DNA from 3 places in the Providencia sp. LY12 genome. Region 3 is predicted to be linked to each of the others. Evidence: predicted binding sites of a transcription regulator. Region 3 holds the regulator's gene; each other region holds the start of a gene.
What was found. Region 3 encodes PurR, which represses purine synthesis genes. Its sites were predicted from a motif close to CANGCAAACGTTTGCNTG; they were not measured.
Positions count from the first base shown of each region.

Region 1 (7,307 bases), 1.3 Mb from region 3:
CTGAAGACCATCGTTCCCATAGCAATCGCCACGGCGAACTTCAACGCCACCAGACCGGAAGCATCGTTCATCAATGCTTCCCCTTCGAGTACGCTCATCATACGCTTGGGAATTCGCCCTTTCCCAACGATAGAGGACAATGCCACCGCATCCGTTGGAGAAAGTACCGCAGCCAGCGCAAAGGCGGCAATAAGCGGGATACCGGGCATCAGCCAGTAAATCAAATAACCAATCCCGATAACGGTTACCAATACTAGCACTAATACCAGAATGAAAATTTCTCGTCCATTCTGGAAAAATTCACGGGTAGGAGTTTTCCAACCATCGACGAATAACAGCGGTGGAATCAACAGAACCATAAAGAGTTCAGGGTCAAAAGAAACGTGTAACCCAAACTGAGGCCACGCTAATAATGCACCGATAGCAATTTGAATAAGAGGAAGGGGAATACGGATGGGAATGACTTTCGTCACCACACCAGAAACAGAGACAGCCAAGATCAAAATAAGAATAGTAAAGAAAATTTCCATGTTGCCCTTACTTATTAACTAATGCATACCCTAAATATCGCAGCTTAAAGTATAACGGGAGAACCCAAAATTTGCCTGCCGCCGCATAGTAAGAGATAGCACCGTCCAGACCATGAGATTTTCAGTCAAGGCAGCCACTGGTTAAAAATAGGCATTTTCACTTCATTTACCGCCTTAGCACTATTCTATCCTTAACAGGCTATCTGACGGGAAAATAATTTGGACTTTAGAACGAATCGCAACAATCCGTTAAAGGGCGACAGCAGCTGCCGCCCTATCATTAGAATTACCTTTAGATAGCGAGGTCGGCAGCATAAAACGCTACCAGCAGAACCGCGATAACTACGCTACCAATATTCAGTTTACGCCACTCACCCGCACAAATACGCCCGATAACCAGTGATGCGAAACCTAACATAATACCGGTGACGATATTACAGGTTAATACGATGAATACCGCACACAGTAAACCTGACATCGAATCCACAAAATCATCGAAATCCAATTTCGAGACATTGCTCAGCATCAGCAGACCCACATACATCAGCGCTGGTGCTGTCGCATAGGCAGGTACCAGATAAGATAATGGCGATAAGAACAAGATAAATAAGAATAAAACACCAACAACTACGGCGGTTAAACCAGTACGACCACCTGCTGCGGTTCCTGCTGCGGATTCAATGTATACCGCGGCTGGTGATGCGCCGATCGCCCCAGCAAAAATGCTGCTGACAGAGTCAGCGGTTAATGCTTTTCCACCATCGATAATCTGACCGTCTTTATCCAGCAAGTTCGCTTGACCCGCAACAGCGCGGATAGTCCCTGTTGCATCAAAAACTGCTGTCATCACTAATGCCAGAACACTTGGCAGAACCGCCGCTTGAAGTGCGCCCATGATATCCATACTGAACATCAGCGCTAAACCATCTTCACCGAATGAAGGCAGTTTAAAGAAACCTTGGTATTTAACGGCTGGGTCGAAAATCAAACCAATAATCGAAATCGCGATAATGACTAATAACACCCCACCTGGTACACGGCGTTTTTCTAAACCGAAAATTACCGCTAAACCAATCAGAGACATTAAAACAGGGAATGAAGTGAATTCACCCAACGCAACAGGTAAACCTGCATTTGGGTTTTTAACCACTAAGCCAACGCCCGTTGCTGCTATCAACAATAAAAACAGACCGATACCAATACCCGTACCGTGAGCCACACCCATTGGCATGTTACGTAAAATCCAACTACGGATACCTGTCACAGAGATAATGGTGAATAAACACCCCATTAAGAACACGGCACCCAACGCAACTGGAATACTAATGTGTTGCCCTAACACCAAGCTAAAGGCGGTAAATGCGGTTAATGAGATTGCACAGCCAATCGCCATCGGCAGATTCGCCCATAACCCCATCAATAAAGAACCGAAACCCGCCACTAAACAGGTTGCGATAAACACAGCAGTAGGTGGGAAACCTGCTTGTCCTAACATACCCGGCACCACGATGACAGAATAAACCATCGCTAAGAATGTCGTTAATCCCGCAATGATTTCGCGGCGCACTGATGAGCCACGCGCTGTGATCTTAAAATATGAATCCAATTTGCAATTGGATGAAGCCTGTTGGCCTGCCATGGTATACCTCTGCTATTAATTTTAGAAAATTCTATGTCACTATTTTTGCTAAGCTTTTTATAAGCATTTATTCATTTTTTGCTTGGTAACTTAGCGAACATCGACTCAAACTGAAACTCACGTAAACGATTACTTTTTTGGAAAATATTCACTGAACCGAGATAACAGGTAAACAAAATGACTCTCTAGGGACAGTGCGCAAACGTTTGGCTTTTAGAACAAAGTGAGGCGAATTGTGAAGAGCGTAATTATCGTTCGAAAGGGGGGAATTGATCAAGTGTTTTATGGCTGGCCATTTTTTAACCATGAACCATAAAAACTGTGTCATATTCTTACAATCTTCCATAAAAGTCAGTCATATTCCGTTCTATATACTCTTTGTTTAAATATACGCGTGAGAGTGTTGCTAAAATCCCCACTAATATTGAGTTTTTAATAAATAGTCTGTTTATGAACATATTTATTTTCTAATACTAATTAAATAACTCATTTCCCTGGTGATTATTTTTATAAATATATTTTTTAATAATACTTAACATTCGCTATAAATATTATGTCAACCATTACAGCCTCAATTAAAACAATACCAAAAAGTGCCTTAATACTTTTTGCTGTATTTTTACTGATTTATCTCCTTCCCGGGATTTATGGGCATAGCCCATGGAAGCAGGATGAAAACTACAGTTTTGGTATTATTCAAACGATGTATGAAACGGGTAATTGGCTGGTTCCTACCAATGCGGGCGAGCCTTTTATGGAAAAACCGCCATTCTATTATTGGACGGCAACGGTTTTTTCTCATTTATTATCGGGAATGATGCCGTTATACGATGCCGCACGCAGTGCGAGCTTATTTTTTTCTATTATTAATTTTTCATTTTTTATTTTATTAGCTCGTCGCTTTTTTAAATCCGATAGTTTTTCAGATGCCCGTATTTGGACTGCCTTTGCGCTGTATATTTGTGCGCCGGGAATATTGCGACACACCCATGAAATGTTCACGGATGTTTCATTAATGACCGGAGCAACCATCGGTTTATATGGCTTATTAGGGTTAATTCAGCAACAGAAAATTACCGCGTCCGCCTTCTGGCTCTGCCTTGGCACCATTATCACCACCTTATCTAAAGGCGTGTTTATTCCCGGCGTTCTATGGATCAGCCTATTTTTGGCACCTGTATTTCTTATTCAATGCCGATCTAAACAGTTTTGGCTACCCGCACTATTCGCGGGTTTGGTTGCCCTCATTGCAATTCTACCTTGGCCAGTCATGCTGTATGTACAGCATCCCGAGCTGTTCGTGACTTGGTTTTGGGAAAATAACATTGGTCGCTTCCTTGGATTCTCCGTTGAGAAGTTAGGGGCTAAAGCCAATTTCACGCGTATTCCTTCTGCAGTCGCATTTTTTGCGCTTCCTGCTGGGCTACTGGCAACTGCCTATTTGTTACGTCATCCGCTCAGACGCCTGCGTGATCATAATGAATATTTGATTGCCATATTTCCTGTCCTTGGCGTGGTATTCTTGCAAATGTCTGCCAGTGGGCGAGCGCTCTATTTACTGCCCTTTATTGCTCCGATGGCGCTCCTCGCTGTACAGGCTCTTGACTGGTTTTCAGAGAAAGTCTTAAACGCATTCGCACGCTTCGCCGCCTTCTTCTGGTCTGGGGTAATTCTCTTTCTGTGGGTTTGCTACGCTATCGTATTAACGGGTCATCACGCCCAATGGTTGCCTGTTTTTGGTCGTTGGCTACCTCTTGATTACCAAATGCATTTTTCTGTATTTGCGTTGATAGCGGGTATTTTTATTACCTGTTTTTGGTTCTTCCGCAATCATCTTATTTCCTCATCAAGCAGCGCTTTCCAAGCGATAAGAAACTGGTCACTGGGAATGGTGAGTGTGTGGAGCATTATTCTCACATTATTTGTTGGTTGGATTGATTATTCAAAAGGCTACGAAGGGGTTTTCCTGGATCTTCGACATCATTTAGAAGGGCAATTTACCCAACATGACTGCATGGCTTCCGAAAACCTTGGGGAATCAGAAGCGCCGATGCTCTATTACTACACCGGTATTTTGCATCAAAGACAGATGGAATTTGAAAAACCACAACAGTGCCGATGGCTGATTGTATTATCCAAAGAAGTTCAACCAGCTCCTGAAGGCATGGAACTGTTTTGGTCAAACCATCGTCCTGATGAATTTCGTGAAAATTTAGTGGTTTATCGAGTGATAGAATAGTTGATAGCGAATAAAAATCCCCGAGATAAAACTCGGGGATTTTTTAATGCATTGGTGATAAAAAGACGTTACTGAGCTTGTTGCTCAATAGCTTGAGCACCATATTTTTCACGGGTAAACCATAAAAATAGTCCCGCTATTCCAATCAATAATATCGGCAGACCTGATGGCGAAATCGCCGTTGCAGCGCCAGCCAATAATGGACCAGAAAGGTTACCAATGCCCCATAACATTGCCGCTGCGGCGTTAGCAATAATCAGCTCATTCCCTCTGAAGTATTGACCAATCTGCACTAAAGCGATGGTGTAAATGGCGCCAGCTGTCGCCCCTAACACAAACAATAAAACCCAAATAAAGACAGTGTGAGTAATTAAGAATGGCAGCAGCATGCTGGCCCCTAACGTCACCACGCCGCAAATACGGTACAATTTTTCGCGATTCATATGATCAGCTAACCAACCAAACGGCATCTGCATAATCGCATCCCCTGCCAAAATTGCGCTGATCATCATCGCCGCAACCGCCTCGGTATGCCCCATACCCATCCCGTAAATTGGGAACATCGACAAGATAGTGCCATCGAAAAAAGCAAAAAATAGGATCCCGGCACAAATTCCAGGAGCCACTTTCACGAATTGCACAATTGAAAAGTTAGATTCTGACGCCGTTTCTGCGAGCCTATCTCCCACTTTCTGATCCATCAGTAGGAATAAAGCCACAGAAATTAAGTGAATCAAGGTACAAATAAACAGAGGCGATTTATCTTCCACACCGTAATAAGCAATAAATGACGGACCTAATAATTGGCTTACGGTAAATACCGTCGTGTAAATCGCCAATATCCGCCCTCTCTTGTTTTCAGGGGATAATTCGTTGATCCACGTTTCCCCCAAGCAAATCATCACACCGCTTGCAAGTCCCGTAATCAACCGCAAAGGGAAAAGTAGCCATAAAGGCAATGAACTTAGCAGTGGCAGTAAGCTAATGGCGGAGATCACCGTCGCGATTAACATCGCTTTGCGCTTTCCACACCACTTTACAATACGCTGTACCACAGGGGCAATCAAAAACATTCCCAAGGCAGGAGCCGCAGAGATAATGCCAATGTACAATTCACCCACACCAAAATTATTCAGTCTCAGCGCCACCATCGGGATACTGAGACCAATCACGATGCCGATAACGGCAATGCTGGTTGTAATCGTAAAAATAGCAAAAGAAGCAGAACGTCGAAAATGTTGAAAACTCGAATTAGCAGGGCTCATTTTTGTATTAATCTGCTCAATTAGGATTAATTGTCAGATATAAACTCCGAAAAGATATTATTTATTTGAAATAAAACGCTGTAACATATTCAGTCATTAGAATAATACAAATTAAATTATATCATGAATTTATTCAACAAAATAACACACTGAAAAAACAATAAATCTTATTTTTATAACTATGTATTTAAAAAATAATTTTTAGATTATTTTTCCATTTATTCGCATTCGGCAAAATATTATTTTCATAATATCGTGTTTCTGACATTTCATATTTAAGATGTTAGAATTGGCAGCAGAAATGAGAATTTATAAAAATAATATTGTGGAAGACAGTGTCGTGGAAAATAAAATAAATATAAAAATTGGCCAGAAAGTACGTCTGTTGCGTCAGGCGAGAAACCTTTCTCTGAGTGAGCTTTCCCACTTATCAGGGATCTCCAAAGCCGCTCTTTCTAAGTTGGAATCAGGGGATTCAAACCCGCGCATCGACACCTTAGAGTCCATTGCAGCTGCGCTACGTTTTCCGCTCAGTGACTTATTTACACGCCAAAATGAATCTTATCCCTATTTGGTGAAGGCCACACAGCTTGAAGGCGATTATTTAGAGCAATTTAAATTCCGTATCAGTATGGGAAACGTCTCTGAAATTTGGCAACTCAGTATGAAACGAGGCGCAATTATTAACAGCCCCGCGCATATGGTTGGCACCCATGAACACATTATGGTACACGCGGGCTCCCTTATGCTGCGCTTAGAAGATGAGCAAAATGTCGTTCTTGAGGCTGGAGATTTTTACGCTTTCAGCGGAGACTTTCCTCACGCTTACTTATGTATTGAGGGGGATGTACACGCCACCGTCGTGATGACCTATTCACATTTGAGTGATGGAGTTTAATAAGTCAGCCCACAATCCTTGTAGGCTGACCACATTCATTCAGAATTACTGCAAATAATCCTGCATGGTTTCAAACACACGCAAGTCATCGCTAAAACGAACTTCGCGGACGTCTTCCAATTTCTCAACTTGGTTGACCATCTGCGATAAACGCTCATCTTTCTGAACTAATAACCAAATTCGGCTTTCGTCCTTATCTTTAATTGGCATACATAGGATACCATCCACGTTAAAGGCCCGACGCGCAAACAACCCACAAATATGTGACATGACGCCCGGATGGTTGCGAACAATTAATTCTAAGGCGATTGGGTGATGTTCAAATACCATAATTACGCTCCGATCATATCAATATTAGCGGCACCAGGAGGAACCATTGGATATACCTTCTGATTGACATCAATCAGGGCATGAATTAAGCAAGGTCCTTTAGTGTTCATAATCGCTTCCAGCGCCATTTCAGGGTCGGCTTCATTATTTAAATCGCACGTTTGGAAACCAAACCCAGAGGCAATTTTAATAAAGTCGGTCTGATACGGGTAAGCTGCTGCAAAGATACGATTCTCAAAAAACAGATCTTGCTGCTGATGAACCATGCCCAGTGCTTGGTTGTTCATTAAAACTATCTTAATGTTTAATTGATGCTCCACCGCCGTCGCCAGTTCCTGAATATTCATCATCAAGCTACCATCACCAGAGAAACAAACGATGGTTTTATCTGGGTGAGCCAATGCCG
Region 1 is NZ_CM172594.1:606,672-613,978, reverse strand. Features, by position in the region: gene ACY3ZI_RS02690 (Na+/H+ antiporter) at 1-530, opposite strand, end outside; gene ACY3ZI_RS02685 (NCS2 family permease) at 823-2,169, opposite strand; gene ACY3ZI_RS02680 (ArnT family glycosyltransferase) at 2,723-4,408, shown strand; gene ACY3ZI_RS02675 (MFS transporter) at 4,477-5,673, opposite strand; gene ACY3ZI_RS02670 (helix-turn-helix domain-containing protein) at 6,014-6,571, shown strand; gene ilvN (acetolactate synthase small subunit) at 6,617-6,901, opposite strand; gene ilvB (acetolactate synthase large subunit) at 6,904-7,307, opposite strand, start outside.
Region 1: the regulator PurR is predicted to act here: its motif matches at 2,365-2,382, upstream of ACY3ZI_RS02685 (NCS2 family permease).

Region 2 (7,307 bases), 1.6 Mb from region 3:
CCATCAAATGGTGGTTGATGAAAAAAATCGTATTTTGGCCATTGGGCGCCTATATATTAATGCCGATAATGAAGGCGCTATTCGCTTTCTCGCGGTTAATCCTGTCATGCAAGGCAAGGGTTTAGGCAAACTGATTATTATGGCGCTTGAAACCATTGCAAGGCGCGAAGGTGTTAAACGCATCGTTTCCAGTGTTCGAGAAGAAGCCGTGCCATTCTTCGCCAAAATGGGTTTTGAACGTCGTGGTGAAGTCACTGGGGAGCTAAAAACCCCTGTTCGACACTATTTGATGATCAAACCGATTGAAACCCTTGACCAAATTCTCCATCGTCCGGATTGGTGCGGTGAGCTTCAACAAGCTTGGCACAAGCATATTCCATTAAGTGAAAAAATGGGTGTACGTATTGAACAGTACACAGGAAAGCGCTTTGTGACGACAATGCCAGAAGCTGGCAACCAAAATCCTCATAATACTATTTTTGCTGGAAGTCAGTTTTCTCTCGCCACGTTAACTGGCTGGGGAATGATTTGGCTACTGCTGCAAGAGCATCAATTAGGCGGAGAAATCGTTCTGGTAGATGCCAATATTCGCTACGCAAAACCCGTTAGTGGACGCCCAACCGCAGTGGCAGATCTCTCACATCTTAGTGGGGATTTAGATCGCCTCGCCCGAGGAAGTAAAGCGCGGGTAAAACTGGAAGTGCATGTGAGCAATGCAGAAAACCAAGTGGGTGCGGTATTTAGCGGCATATACATGGTGCTGCCAGAAACGAAAAAAGAGAAAAGCGAATAATGTTTTTAGGTGGCTGACTGTTTTTGGTGAAGAATCGAAAAAGCAGGCCATCTGAAGGGATGAGCCTGCTTTTTTATTGCTTACTAACTCACTGCTTTATTGAGTAACCATATCAGGAACATGCCTATCAACAGGGTAGGTATTTTCTGCTGGTACAGTGTGTGATTCTAGCTTGGGTTGGGATTCTGCTGATGGCTCTACGGGGGCGATGCCAGACGCCACATGGCCATCAACCACAGTACGCAGTTGAGCGCTTCCTTGAAGTGGCTTAGCGGTTAATTTTCCGTTGAGGCTTGATACTAGAGGTGATGCGAGTAAATCCCCTTGTAATGAAGCCTCGAAATCTCCCCACATTTGTGGTGAAAAGCCTGACCAACCCCATTGGTTTAAATCACTTAAATCAATGTTGGTGCCTGATGCACGTAATTCAAAAGGTACTTTATTTGGCTCTTGCTGTGCCAGTAAACCAATTTTTGCGATACCACGGTCAACGCTGCCACTGAGGCTTGCGGCGGCACGCCCATTACTTCCTGCAATTTCTAAAAGTGGACGACGGATCATCACCTGGTTGATGGTACCTGTATCGGCATTGAAAGTAGCCTGCCCCTTCCAGATTCCCCACTGTTTCTGTTTGATCAGGTCAACATAGCGAATGTTGCCGCTTAACGCGGTAAATTCGAAAGGAAATTTAGGTTGAATATTCATCAGCAAAGATTGCGTGACGGTAAAATTATCAATGGCGAATGTGGATAACCACGCTGGTGCGGGTTGAGCAAAGAACGACAGCCAATTATCTGGCAAGGTATACAGAACCCCAGCGAGCGTACCTTCAGTGATGGTCAGTGATTTATCGTTACGTTGCCAAACCGCACTGAGGTTAAAAATACCTTTGTTGTAGTAGCCGGAGAGCTTATCAACATTGAGGTTATCACCGTCAATGTTCAGCTCACCGATGAGCGTATCAATTTGCTGGTCTTGGATAACCAATTGATCGACATTGAAATTAATATGGCTTTTCGGGCTGCTCCAACTCCCTCTCACCAAGGCAATTTGATCGACTTCGCTGCTCAGACCCGACAGTGCCCAATCGCGCCCTTGAATATCTACATTGGTTAGTTGTAATTGGTTGATTTGCAATGTTCGGTCACTGTTTATTGCATCAAACAGCGCATCAAAGGTTAAGTCATTCTGCCAGCCCACTTTATTCATCGACAGGTTATCAATGGTGATAGAACCGTCAGCAAACCATTTTCCTTTGCCCGTGATCGCCCCATTATTGAGGTAGCCGCTGATTTGGCTAAAATCTGTTACCTTTTCTTGTAATTTCCCCGTGACCGCGACATTTCTAAAAGGGAGAGAATTCAAGGTTAATTGATTGGTAGTAAAGCGAAAATCACCATAACCAAATGGATTTTCAGTTGTTGGTTTCCATGGGGTTATACCCCCTGTAAATCCTGCGACTTGAACGGTGTTTTTGTCTTGAGTTAATTGAATCTGGCTATTTTCAAATTGTAGGACTTTTGCAGAAAGCGGTAGCGGCGATGTGTTCTCGGTAAAGTTTGCAGATAAGTCTCCTTGAGTGATGGTTAAGCGTTGAATAGCTTCGCCACTGAAAATATGCCGCCAATTGACATCCACCACAATTTGCCGAGCATCTAATTCTAGCTGCTTGTTGCTTGATTCAATCTTAATGTCTTGGAAAATAAATTTACCTGGATCGGAGAACTGATGTCCCATAATGCCGACGTTAATGTCGTAAGGCGTAAATTTACTCAGAAGTTGGCTGGCGTAACCTGCTCCCCATCGGGTTTGTAAGGCAATATAACAGGCAAGAAATACAATCAAAAGAAGCAGAAAAATATAGCCGAAAAACCTCAGTAACCCTTTCACGTTTGTCTGCTCCCTTATTAATCAGATAAAAATATAAATTGCCGATATGTTTAATATATCGGCAACTCAAGGATAGCATACAGAAGAACCGCCGGCGTATTCAACTCTTGCGGCGGTGTAGGGAATTATTTTTCGTGAGGGAAAATCAGGTTCAGCACGATTGCAGTTAAACCACCTGCCGCAATACCGGATGAGAACAGGGTTTTCAGCCAGTCAGGCGCAAATTGCAGGATCAGTGGTTGTTGAGAAACCCCCATTCCTACGGCTAGAGACAATGCAATGATCATAATTGCGCGGCGATTGAGTGGCTCGCGAGAAACGATACGCACACCGGACGCAGCAATTGTGCCGAACATCACAATGGTAGCACCACCTAGAACAGGTTCAGGAATTTGTTGCACAAAACCTGCCACTGCTGGGAACAGACCCAGTAGCACTAGCATCAACGCCACTAAGTAGCCCACATAGCGGCTAGCAACACCTGTTAATTGGATAACGCCATTATTCTGACCAAAGCAGGAGTTAGGAAAGGTATTAAACACCGCTGACACCATAGAATTTAGTCCATTGGCTAATACGCCGCCTTTAATACGTTTCATATAGAGAGGTCCGCGTACTGGCTGCTCGGAGACATCTGACGTTGCTGTGATATCACCAATGGTTTCTAGCGACGTCACCATAAAAATTAGAATTAGTGGAATGAGTAAATTCCAGTCAAAAGAGAGACCATAATAAAAAGGTTCAGGGATCGTAATCAGAGATTGATTGGCATCACTGGCTTGCGTAGTTGGCAGCATATTCATCCACCAAGCAGCAAGGTAGCCTACTGCCATTGCAATCACTAATGATGCAACGCGTAAGTACGGGTTCTTCTGGCGAGTTAACAGGATAATGACGGCTAACACAATGCCTGCAAGAATGAGGTTATCAGGGGAACCGAATGTGTTATCGCTCAGTGCACTGTAACCCCCACCAATTGAGGTTAAACCGACTTGAATCAGTGATAAACCAATGATCATGACCACAACACCAGAAACCAGCGGCGTGATAACTCGGCGAGCTAAATGTAAGAAACGCGATAAGATAACTTCGGTCAGTGCTGCGACCATTAATGTGCCGAATAATGCCGCCATCATGGAAGGGATATCGGCTCCGCCTTGCTTGAGTGCAACTCCCCCCATAATCAACGGTGCAACAAAGTTGAAACTGGTGCCTTGAATGGAAAGTAATCCTGAGCCGACAGGACCCCACGCGCGGATCTGAATCAGAGAGGCGATTCCTGAAGCAAACAATGACATGCTGATGATTCGCTGGGTGTCATGAGCGGGTAGCCCAAGTGCTTGGCAGATAAGCATTGCGGGGGTAATCACCGCGACAAACATCGCTAATAGATGCTGTCCAGCAGCAAACAGCGCCTGAGGTAAAGGAGGCCTATCTTCAAGGCGATAGATCAGTTCGCTTTGGTTTTGTACTGTTTTTTCAACATTTTGTTCTTCAGATGCCGTTGCGTTCATTATTCCAATTCCACTAGCAAAAAGCGCATTTTAAAGAGAATAATACAAAAAGCAATCGGTTGCGCAAAAAAATTAAGGTGGATATTAAACTAAGAGCGTCACATTTTTATATGTTTTAACTTGTATTTATCGCGATTTTTTTTTCTAATCCATGCACCTGCTTTTGGCGTTTTAAGGAAAAAAATAACGTCTAATTAGTTTTAAATAATATTAACAACAGACGAGGTACATAAATGTATCATCTCGATGTCTACGGCACTCTGGTCGCTGCTACACTCGTGCTATTACTCGGACGTAAACTGGTAAAGTCAGTTTCATTTCTTGAAAAATACACTATCCCTGAACCCGTTGCAGGGGGATTATTAGTCGCTTTTACCCTGTTAGTGGTTAAGCAAGTATTTGATTGGAGCCTCTCCTTCGACTTATCACTGCAAGAACCGATGATGCTCGCATTCTTTGCGACCATTGGTTTGAATGCTAACTTAGCGAGCTTAAAAGCTGGCGGTAAAGCATTGTTAATCTTCATTTTTGTCGTTGTCGGTTTATTGCTAGTTCAAAACACAGTCGGTATCGCACTTGCGAAATTATTAGGTTTAGACCCTCTTATGGGGCTATTAGCCGGCTCAATCACTTTATCCGGTGGACATGGTACAGGCGCCGCTTGGGGTAAAATCTTTACTGAAGATTATGGCTTCAAGAGTGCAACTGAAGTTGCAATGGCTTGTGCAACTTTTGGTTTAGTACTTGGAGGGCTTATTGGTGGCCCTGTTGCACGTTTCTTAATTCGCAATATCCCAACACCTGGTACCGCGGATGAGGACAAAGATGTTCCTACCGCATTTGAAAAGCCACAATCCAACCGCATGATCAACTCGATGGTATTGATTGAAACTATTGCGTTGATCGCTATCTGTTTGCTAGCAGGAAGCTGGATTGCAGGGCTACTATCAGGCACCGCATTTGCACTGCCTAAATTTGTTTGCGTATTGTTCGTCGGTGTTATCTTAAGTAACAGCCTGTCTTTACTTGGTTTTTATCGAGTATTTGACCGCGCGGTTTCTGTCATGGGTAACGTCAGCCTATCCTTATTCTTAGCCATGGCATTAATGAGCTTAAAACTGTGGGAACTGGCGTCTTTAGCAATCCCAATGTTAGTCATTCTCGGCGTTCAAGCTTGCGTTATGGCAGGATATGCGATTTTTGTTACCTTCCGTGTGATGGGCAAAAACTATGATGCTGCCATTTTAGCCGCGGGTCACTGTGGTTTCGGTTTAGGGGCAACACCAACCGCTATCGCTAACATGCAAGCGGTAACCGATAAATTTGGTCCATCTCACCTCGCATTCTTAGTCGTGCCGATGGTGGGGGCATTCTTTATCGATATTGTGAATGCGTTAGTGATTAAGTTCTACTTATGGTTACCAGTTTTCCCAACGATTGGTGGCTAGTACAGAACAAGTATTGAAGTAAATACAAACATATATAACTAAATGTATAAATAAAGCAGGTATTGCCGTGGACATGGATGTGTTCACGGCAATTTTCATTTTAGGGTAGGGAAAAGGTTAGGGCAGGAAAAGTTTAAGCGTGGCTATATTGTTCGCGCTCAGGGAGCCAGCGTTCAATAATCTTTTGGGCATGCTCAGGGTAGTATTGTTGGATGTGTCGTGCCAACCGTTGCACTTCTGGCAACATATATTGATCACGTAATAAATCGGCAACTTTAAAATCTGCATTCCCTGTCTGCCTTGTGCCTAGCAGCTCTCCGGGACCTCGAATTTCTAAGTCTTTTTGGGCAATCACAAAGCCATCATTACTGTCTCGTAAAACTTGTAAGCGCTGCTTGGCGGTATGAGTGAGCGGCGTTTTATAAAGTAGCACACAGTGAGACGCGACAGAGCCACGACCAACCCGTCCCCGTAGTTGGTGCAATTGTGCTAATCCAAGCCGCTCAGGGTTATCAATAATCATTAGGCTTGCGTTCGGAACATCCACCCCGACTTCGATAACGGTGGTAGCAACAAGTAACTGGATTTCGTTATTCTTAAATGCCGCCATGATGCTCTGTTTTTCAGCGGGTTTCATGCGACCATGCACCAACCCCACCTTGAGTTCAGGTAGTGCCAGAGCCAGCTCTTCGCTGGTAACTTGGGCGGCTTGCGCTTCAAGCACCTCTGAGTCATCAATCAATGTACACACCCAATAAGCTTGCCGTCCTTCCTCTAAACAGGCTTGGCGAACGCGCTCGACAATATCACTGCGTCGGGTATCAGGGATAGCCACTGTAGTTACAGGGGTTCTTCCTGGTGGGAGCTCATCAATGACAGAAGTATCGAGGTCTGCATAAGCAGTCATCGCCAGCGTGCGTGGGATTGGCGTAGCGGTCATGATTAACTGATGTGGATGGAACCCTTGTTGCTCACCTTTTTCACGCAGAGCGAGCCGCTGGTGAACGCCAAAGCGGTGTTGTTCATCAATGATGACTAACCCTAAAGAGTGAAAGCTCACTTGCTCTTGGAAGATGGCATGGGTACCGACTACCATCGAGACTTCACCACTCGCAATGGCATCTTGTTGCTGCTGGCGGGCTTTACCTTTTTGTTTACCTGCTAACCAGCCTACTTTGATACCTAGAGGTTCAAACCATTGCTTAAAGGTATTTGCGTGCTGCTCTGCAAGAATTTCAGTCGGTGCCATTAAGGCAACTTGTTTACCATTTTCAATGGCACACAGTGCGGCTAATGCAGCCACAAGTGTTTTACCGGAACCGACATCACCTTGGATCAAACGCATCATTGGGGCATTTTTTCGTAAATCAGTTTCGATTTCTGCTACGACGCGTTTTTGCGCGTTAGTGGGTGAGAACGGCAAATTTGCCAGTAAAGGCGTTTTAAACTTTCCAGATGAAACTAATGGTTCAGCATAGAGCCGTTCATTGCCAGCCCGAATGGCAAGCATACTTAAATGGTGAGCCAGTAACTCTTCGAGGATCAAACGCTTTTGGGCTGGGTGATGCCCTTTTTCCAACTCTTCTAACGAAATATCCGGTGGTGGAGTGTGTAACAGTCGGATGGCGTCGGGAAGGCTAATTAGGCTACGACTGAACTCTT
Region 2 is NZ_CM172594.1:323,256-330,562, forward strand. Features, by position in the region: gene fabY (fatty acid biosynthesis protein FabY) at 1-793, shown strand, start outside; gene ACY3ZI_RS01440 (AsmA family protein) at 890-2,683, opposite strand; gene ACY3ZI_RS01445 (uracil-xanthine permease family protein) at 2,809-4,197, opposite strand; gene gltS (sodium/glutamate symporter) at 4,431-5,645, shown strand; gene recG (ATP-dependent DNA helicase RecG) at 5,779-7,307, opposite strand, start outside.
Region 2: the regulator PurR is predicted to act here: its motif matches at 4,246-4,263, upstream of gltS (sodium/glutamate symporter).

Region 3 (7,307 bases):
AAAAGTGGGATTGATCATAATAGCCCGTTTCAAACCAACGATAAGTATCTTGTTCTTTCACCATAGTTTTCATCACTTGCTCTAAGCGACAATTGATCTGGTACCGTTTTGGTGTGATCCCAAATTCTTTTAAAAACTCTTTTTGAACTAAGCGTGCGCTGTAGCCAATATCATCGGCAATTTCGGTAATTTTTTTATTTGGATTGTGATAAAGAGAGTCCAGAACGTGGTCAATAAAATGTGCCTTTTTCGCTGCCTTAGTGACATAAAAACACTCATGCAACTCTTTGAATGAAGAATTGGCCAATGATTTAAACCAATTATTGCTCCATATTTGGCTAAGCGGAGTAGGGATATCCGTATAATTTAACGTGCGTTGGGGAAGTAAAAAACGTAAGGCATCGTGGCGAATACGCAGCACCATCACGCTGGCATTATTCGGGATGGCGGTAAATATATTGACTCTGGGGATGATTAACTGAAATGGATTGACGGATGTATGTTCGTGAGTCGACATACTGATATTTTCAGTCGAAACCCATATTTCAGCACCTGTACCTGGGAAGATCTTAATAGCATCAGTAAATTTCTTGATAATCAAAACTGAACTAACAAATTCTTTTAATTCATCAGGAGGATAATACTGTTTCAGCATGGCTCTTCAAAACGTCATAATTGAATATGCTAATAATAGCGTGTTATAGGGAAAAAATTAACTCTATAAACGATATATTCACCAAATAACGTATTTATTAAAAATCAGTTCCGTTATTAATAATAGTAACGGAACTGATTATTATGATGCCAAAAAATAACGTTAACTAACGATTAGTCATGCTGATATTCAGTGTGCTTAATCGCATCATTGGACTTGCTAGCACAACGCTGCATGAAATAGCCTATAATCATTGGGATTACAGTAAATGCCATCACGCCAGTTGTAGCGAGTAAAGGGTCAAATGTAAGTGCAGACACTAATAAACTGGCTAAGAAACATAACCCTAATTGTAAGGCGTTTTGCAGTGCAGCGGCCTTACCACTAGCAGATGGGAACGTATTGAGGGCTTTGGCGACTGCAATTGGGTATGATGCTCCGTTCATTGCTGCCATAAAGCAAAATGGAACCAAAATCATGGTTAATGTTGGCTGCGTATAAATCGCCATCACAAAGAGAATAATCATACTAACGGCATAACCCGCTAGCAAGATTGGGAACAACGTTTCAGCGCGAACTTTAGCTAATACGAAGCGGCAGCCGTATCCCCCGACAATAAATGCCAGTGTTTGAGGGATATAACTCAAGCCGATATCCGCAGGGTTAAAGCCCATATTGCGTAGAATAAATGGCGAACCCGTTAGCCATGCAAAAAAGCCAGCGCTACACGCTGCATACACAAGTACGTTACCACTGAAAACAGGGGAGCTTAGCAAGGTAGCAAAGGAAACTTTGGTTTGTGGCTGGTTTTCTTCTGCGATGACTTTCGGTGCCACTTTTTTTAGCATCAAGGTCGGTAGCAGGAGTAAAACGCCCACCATCATCAGCACGATGAAGATAAATTCCCAGTTTTTGTGCTCAAGCACCCAGGCACCTAAAAGTGGCGCTAATGCAGGAGAAAGCGCCACTAAAGGCATGATAGAGGCAAATACTTTTTGAGTATCAGCTTCGTTATAGCGGTCGATAACGAGGGCCTGCCATAAAACCGCAGCAGAACAAACGCCAACGGCTTGCAAGAATCGAAGGATTAATAACTGAGTGGCATCGGTGACCCAAATCATTGCTAGACAGCTAACAATAAACAGGGAAAGCCCAACAATAAGGATAGGTTTGCGTCCTAATTTATCTGAAAGGCGTCCCCATAATAGCTGGGCAAACGCGAAGCCCGCTAGAAAGATACTTAATGATGCGCTGATAGCGCCTTCAGTCGTATTTAAGGTTGTTTGCATTGAACCAAAGGCTGGCAGATACATATCGATGGCTAAAAACCCCAGCATGCTTAGGCCAGCAAGATAAATCAAAAATCCAGAGGAGTTTTTTGTCGCAGTATTTGTCATAGTTTTTGCTTAATCTATATTTAAAATAATGTTGATAGTTATCTTATTGTATAGGCTATTTTTTTACGTTGTGAAACGGTAATATTTGGACTCTGCTATCAAATAATTTGAAAGGAAAGAAAATGTGGTCAGCTCATGCACTTGAAGTCATAGACGCAGTTGCTCGAACGGGAAGCTTTAGTGGTGCTGCGGATGAGCTGCATCGAGTTCCTTCAGCGATCAGCTACACAGTAAAACAAGTCGAAGAATGGTTAGCAGTTCCGCTATTCGAACGTCGTCACCGTGATGTGGTATTGACGGAAGCCGGGGCTATCTTTATTAAAGAAAGTCGAAGTGTTATCAAAAAAATGATTGATACTCGACATCAATGCCAACAAGTCGCCAATGGATGGCGCGGACAGTTCAGTATTGCTGTTGATTGCATCGTAAAACCGCAGCGTACGGAACAGCTGATTTTGGATTTTTATCGTCATTTCCCTGATATTGAACTGTATATCCACCCTGAAGTGTTTAATGGAGTTTGGGATGCTTTAGCCGATGGACGTGTGGATGTTGCGATTGGAGCGACCCGTGCTTCACCAATTGGAGAGCGCTATAGCTTCCGTGATATGGGCTTTATGTCATGGCGTTGTGTTGCGAGCCCCGATCACCCATTAGCAAAAATTCAGGGCAAACTGACAGATGATCAAATGCGTGAATATCCAAGTTTGTGCTTAGAAGATACCTCAAGAAGCTTACCGAAAAGAGATACTTGGGCGCTGGATAACCAACGTCGCTTAGTTGTGCCTTACTGGGAAAGTGGTTTAGCGTGTTTGGAAAATGGGCTGTGTGTGGGAATGGTTCCTGAGCACCGTGCAGCGCCATTGTGTGCAGAAGGCAAGCTTGTTGAGCTGGAATTAGCACAGCCGTTTCCTGAAAGCCCTTGCTGCTTAACGTGGGTTGAGAATGATACATCTCCAGCGTTGAGATGGCTGCTTGACTATCTTGGTGATAGCGAAACGCTCAACGCGGAGTGGTTTGCGAGCTAATGTGCTGAGGTAGACTTAGCGGCGATAATCAATAAATGGACCGTCAGCCACGGAACGGCGCTCAACTAAACGCGGATGAACTTCAATCGTTTGCGCATCTTCGCGTTTATTCACAATACGATCGAGCAACATCGCAAACGCCATTTGACCTAAACGCTCTTTTGGCTGGTGGATTGTGGTTAATGCAGGCGTGAAATATCGTGCATTACGCACGTTATCATAACCAATAATGGAAATATCTTGAGGGACACGTAATCCCATCTCGTCAGCCGCACAGATTGCCCCCATCGCCATGATGTCTCCACCACAGAAGACCGCAGTAGGGCGGTGCTTGTTACTGAGGATCTGCATCATCGCTTTATAGCCTGATTCTGGCTCGAAATCCCCTTGAACAATCCATTCATCTTTTAATGTGACTTTGGCTTCTTCCATGGCTTTTTTGAAGCCGGTTAAACGCCCAATACCTGTATTTCTTTCGAGAGAGCCAGGGATCACGCCAATTTCACGGTGACCACGGTCAATAAGGTAACGACCCGCTAAGTAACCACCGTGGAAAGAGTTATCAATAATACTGTCAGTGAAATCCCCGCGAGAGGTACCCCAGTCCATGACGACCATTGGGATATTTCGGTAATCTTCCAACATACCTATCAAGGTGTCAGGGTATTCTGAACACATCACAAGTAGCCCATCGACACGTTTTTGTGCCAACATTTGCAAGTACGCTTTTTGCTTACCTAAGTTATTGTGAGAGTTACATAAAATTAGAGTATAGCCTTTCTCATAGCAACTATTCTCGACAGACTCGATCACTTCTGCGAAATAGGGGGCTTCACTTGATGTTGCCAACAGACCAATTGATTTGGTGTGGTTGACTTTTAAACTACGCGCAACCGCACTCGGAGAATAATTGAGCTCTTTGATGGCGGCCCAAACGGCTGTTTTTGTATCATCAGCGACAAAACGCGTCTTGTTGATAACATGGGAGACGGTTGTGGTAGAGACGCCCGCACGTTTCGCCACATCTTTAATTGTTGCCATGAGAAGAAAAAACTCCTAACCAAAACTTGGTCTCTAAAATAATTCTAGTTAAATAATTACCTGCATATTGATGCATAGTACCTTTGCTGGCAATAATTTAGCGATTTGTTGTCGATTTTGTCTGATCTAGCGCAAAAACGAAAGAAATAATTGATGTTATAACATGTGATATAGACACTGGTTTTACGTTTTTGTGCATGTATACTGAAATAACCTTTTTATTTTATGGTTATTTGATAATTCAATTTCTTTATATGAGAGGGTCTCATGGATACAGATTTTAAATATGGATTGCTAGCTGCGTTTGGCTCTTTAGCTGTAATTATTTTGTTTGCTGTGCACATTTTCTGATTTCATTTCCATCCTATCTAATAAGGATGAGAAATAATTAAGGGCGAGTAATATACTCGCCCTTAGTCATTTTAGATCTGAACTAAAATTAAGCCAGATTTTCTTCAACAAATTTCCAGTTAACCAACGCCCAGAAGTTTTCTAAGTATTTTGGACGTGCGTTACGGTAGTCGATGTAGTAAGCGTGTTCCCAGATATCAACAGTCAGAACTGGCTTATCGTCACCAGAAATTGGTGTTGCCGCGTTAGATGTGTTAACGATAGCCAGGCTGCCATCTGCTTTCTTCACTAACCAAGTCCAACCTGCACCGAAGTTTTTAACTGCGGCATCAGTGAATTGCTCTTTGAACTGAGCAAATGAACCAAATGCTTTGTTGATAGCTTCTGCAACTTTACCGGTTGGCTCGCCACCTGCATTTGGAGCCAAGCAGTGCCAGTAGAAAGTGTGGTTCCAAACTTGAGCCGCGTTATTGAATACGCCACCTTCAGAAGTTTTAATGATTTCTTCTAAAGACAGACCTTCAAATTTGGTGCCTTTGATCAGGTTATTCAGGTTAACAACATAAGTGTTGTGGTGCTTACCATAGTGGTATTCTAAGGTCTCAGCAGAGATATGAGGTTCTAAAGCATCTTTAGCATAAGGTAGAGCTGGTAATTCAAAAGACATTGCGTACTCCTTGATTGCTTTTATTCAGTGTTTAGGGTGTTTGCTCGTAAAATGAGCGAAATTAAATGTACTTCTATTAATTAATCTACTTCTAGTGTAGTGACGTTGAGCTGTGCTGAGCTATTGCGCCGCATTGTAAGTCATGATTTATCATAACAGAATACAGGTTACAGTAAGAAAAAACCTGTTCCATGATGCTATTTATGCCTTAATTGTTAGTAAGTTGCATAATAATTATTCCACTGCGTGTCGTTATTGTCATTGAAGAGCAGGGAAATACATCAAGTGTTATTAATTTGCTAATATATTAACAAATAACTCCCATGATTACACGGCAAAAACACCCAGAGTGAATTTTTTATAGTAAAAAGAAAACGTTGCTATTTGCTTTTCACCTTTTGAGTACAGCAAATAGGAGTGCTATAGTATTCGCCTTATAAAACTGGCATATTGTATGAAACAATCACGGAACAATTTGCGATGTTTTGACTATGCCGGCGATTACACCGGTCAATGTGTTCTGTCTAATGAGTTGCCTTGCAAATGATTCAAAGTGGCTCAGTGACTGCAAAATCAGCACCCACGTTTTAGGATATAAAATGACAACTATCGAAAAAATTGAGCGCCAAGTTAAAGAAAACCCAATTTTATTATACATGAAAGGCTCTCCAAAACTGCCTAGCTGCGGTTTTTCTGCTCAAGCTGTTCAAGCTCTCTCTTCTTGCGGTGAGCGTTTTGCTTACGTTGATATTTTACAAAACCCAGATATTCGTGCAGAGCTACCAAAATATGCTAATTGGCCAACATTCCCACAGTTATGGGTTGATGGTGAGTTAGTTGGCGGTTGTGACATTATCGTTGAGATGTTCCAACGCGGCGAATTACAAGCTCTGATCAAAGAAACTGCAGACAAATACCGTCCAGCAGATGAAACCATCACTGAGTAATTAAATTGTTGAATAGGCTTTAATGCTTATATTGATGAAAACCGTATTAGCCTAAAACTAATACGGTTTTTTTGTTTTTAGGGGGCGAGGTTATTGAGGCTCACTAGGTAGTGGCCATCCACCTAATTTTTTCCATTTATTGACTAACTCGCAAAATAATAGCGCGGTACGGTTAGTATCGTATAGGGCTCCGTGGGCTTGCTTGCCATCAAATGGAATACCTGCGGTGACACAGGCTTTTGCAAGAATGGTTTGCCCAAAAACTAATCCACTCAGTGCGGCGGTATCAAAGGTTGCGAAGGGATGAAATGGGTTACGTTTTAACCCAGAGCGTTCTGCCGCATTCATAACAAAGCTGTGATCAAAATTTGCGTTATGAGCTACCATGATCGCGCGATTGCAATCGGTATTCTTCATACCTTTTCGAATTGTTTTAAAAATGGCATGTAATGCATCATATTCACTCACTGCACCACGTAGGGGGTTCGTGGGGTCAATACCTGTGAACTCCAGTGCAGAGGGCTCCAAATTCGCACCTTCAAATGGTTCTACATGAAAATGCAGCGTTTCATCAATGGCTAGCCAGCCATCTTTGTCCATTTTGAGTGTAATGGCCGCTATCTCTAATAGACCATCAGTTTTAGGGTTGAACCCACCAGTTTCAACATCTATAACGACAGGGTAGTAACCCCGGAAGCGGTTAACCAGTGAGTTAGGGTTATTTTTTTCAGACATTAGGCTTTCAATTTACAGTTTCTGGTTGGCTTTCATTATGCCAAAGGGAATGCATTTTTGCAGGTAGATACTGAAGATATTTTAGGTGATGGTTATCACCACCTAAAATATAAAATGTATGTGAGGGATTAATTTCCTAATCCTTTGCTTGCACTTTTATTTTCGATAAGCTCAATTTTATAGCCATCTGGATCTTCAACAAATGCGATAACGGTTGTACCACCCTTGACTGGACCAGCTTCACGAGTGATATTTCCACCGGCTTGACGAATGTTTTCACAGGTTTTAGCAACATCATCAACACCTAATGCAATATGACCATAAGCATTACCTAAGTCATATTCTGTTACGCCCCAGTTATAAGTTAACTCGATAACAGCACCTTCACTTTCATCGCTGTAACCGACAAACGCTAAAGAATATTTGTATTCTGTATTTTCGCTCGTGCGCAGTAAACGCATACCTAATACTTTGGTGTAAAAATCA
Region 3 is NZ_CM172594.1:1,917,392-1,924,698, forward strand. Features, by position in the region: gene ACY3ZI_RS09075 (helix-turn-helix transcriptional regulator) at 1-655, opposite strand, end outside; gene punC (purine nucleoside transporter PunC) at 829-2,052, opposite strand; gene punR (DNA-binding transcriptional activator PunR) at 2,175-3,080, shown strand; gene purR (HTH-type transcriptional repressor PurR) at 3,096-4,121, opposite strand; gene cydH (cytochrome bd-I oxidase subunit CydH) at 4,389-4,472, shown strand; gene sodB (superoxide dismutase [Fe]) at 4,561-5,139, opposite strand; gene ACY3ZI_RS09105 (Grx4 family monothiol glutaredoxin) at 5,739-6,086, shown strand; gene rnt (ribonuclease T) at 6,177-6,821, opposite strand; gene gloA (lactoylglutathione lyase) at 6,950-7,307, opposite strand, start outside.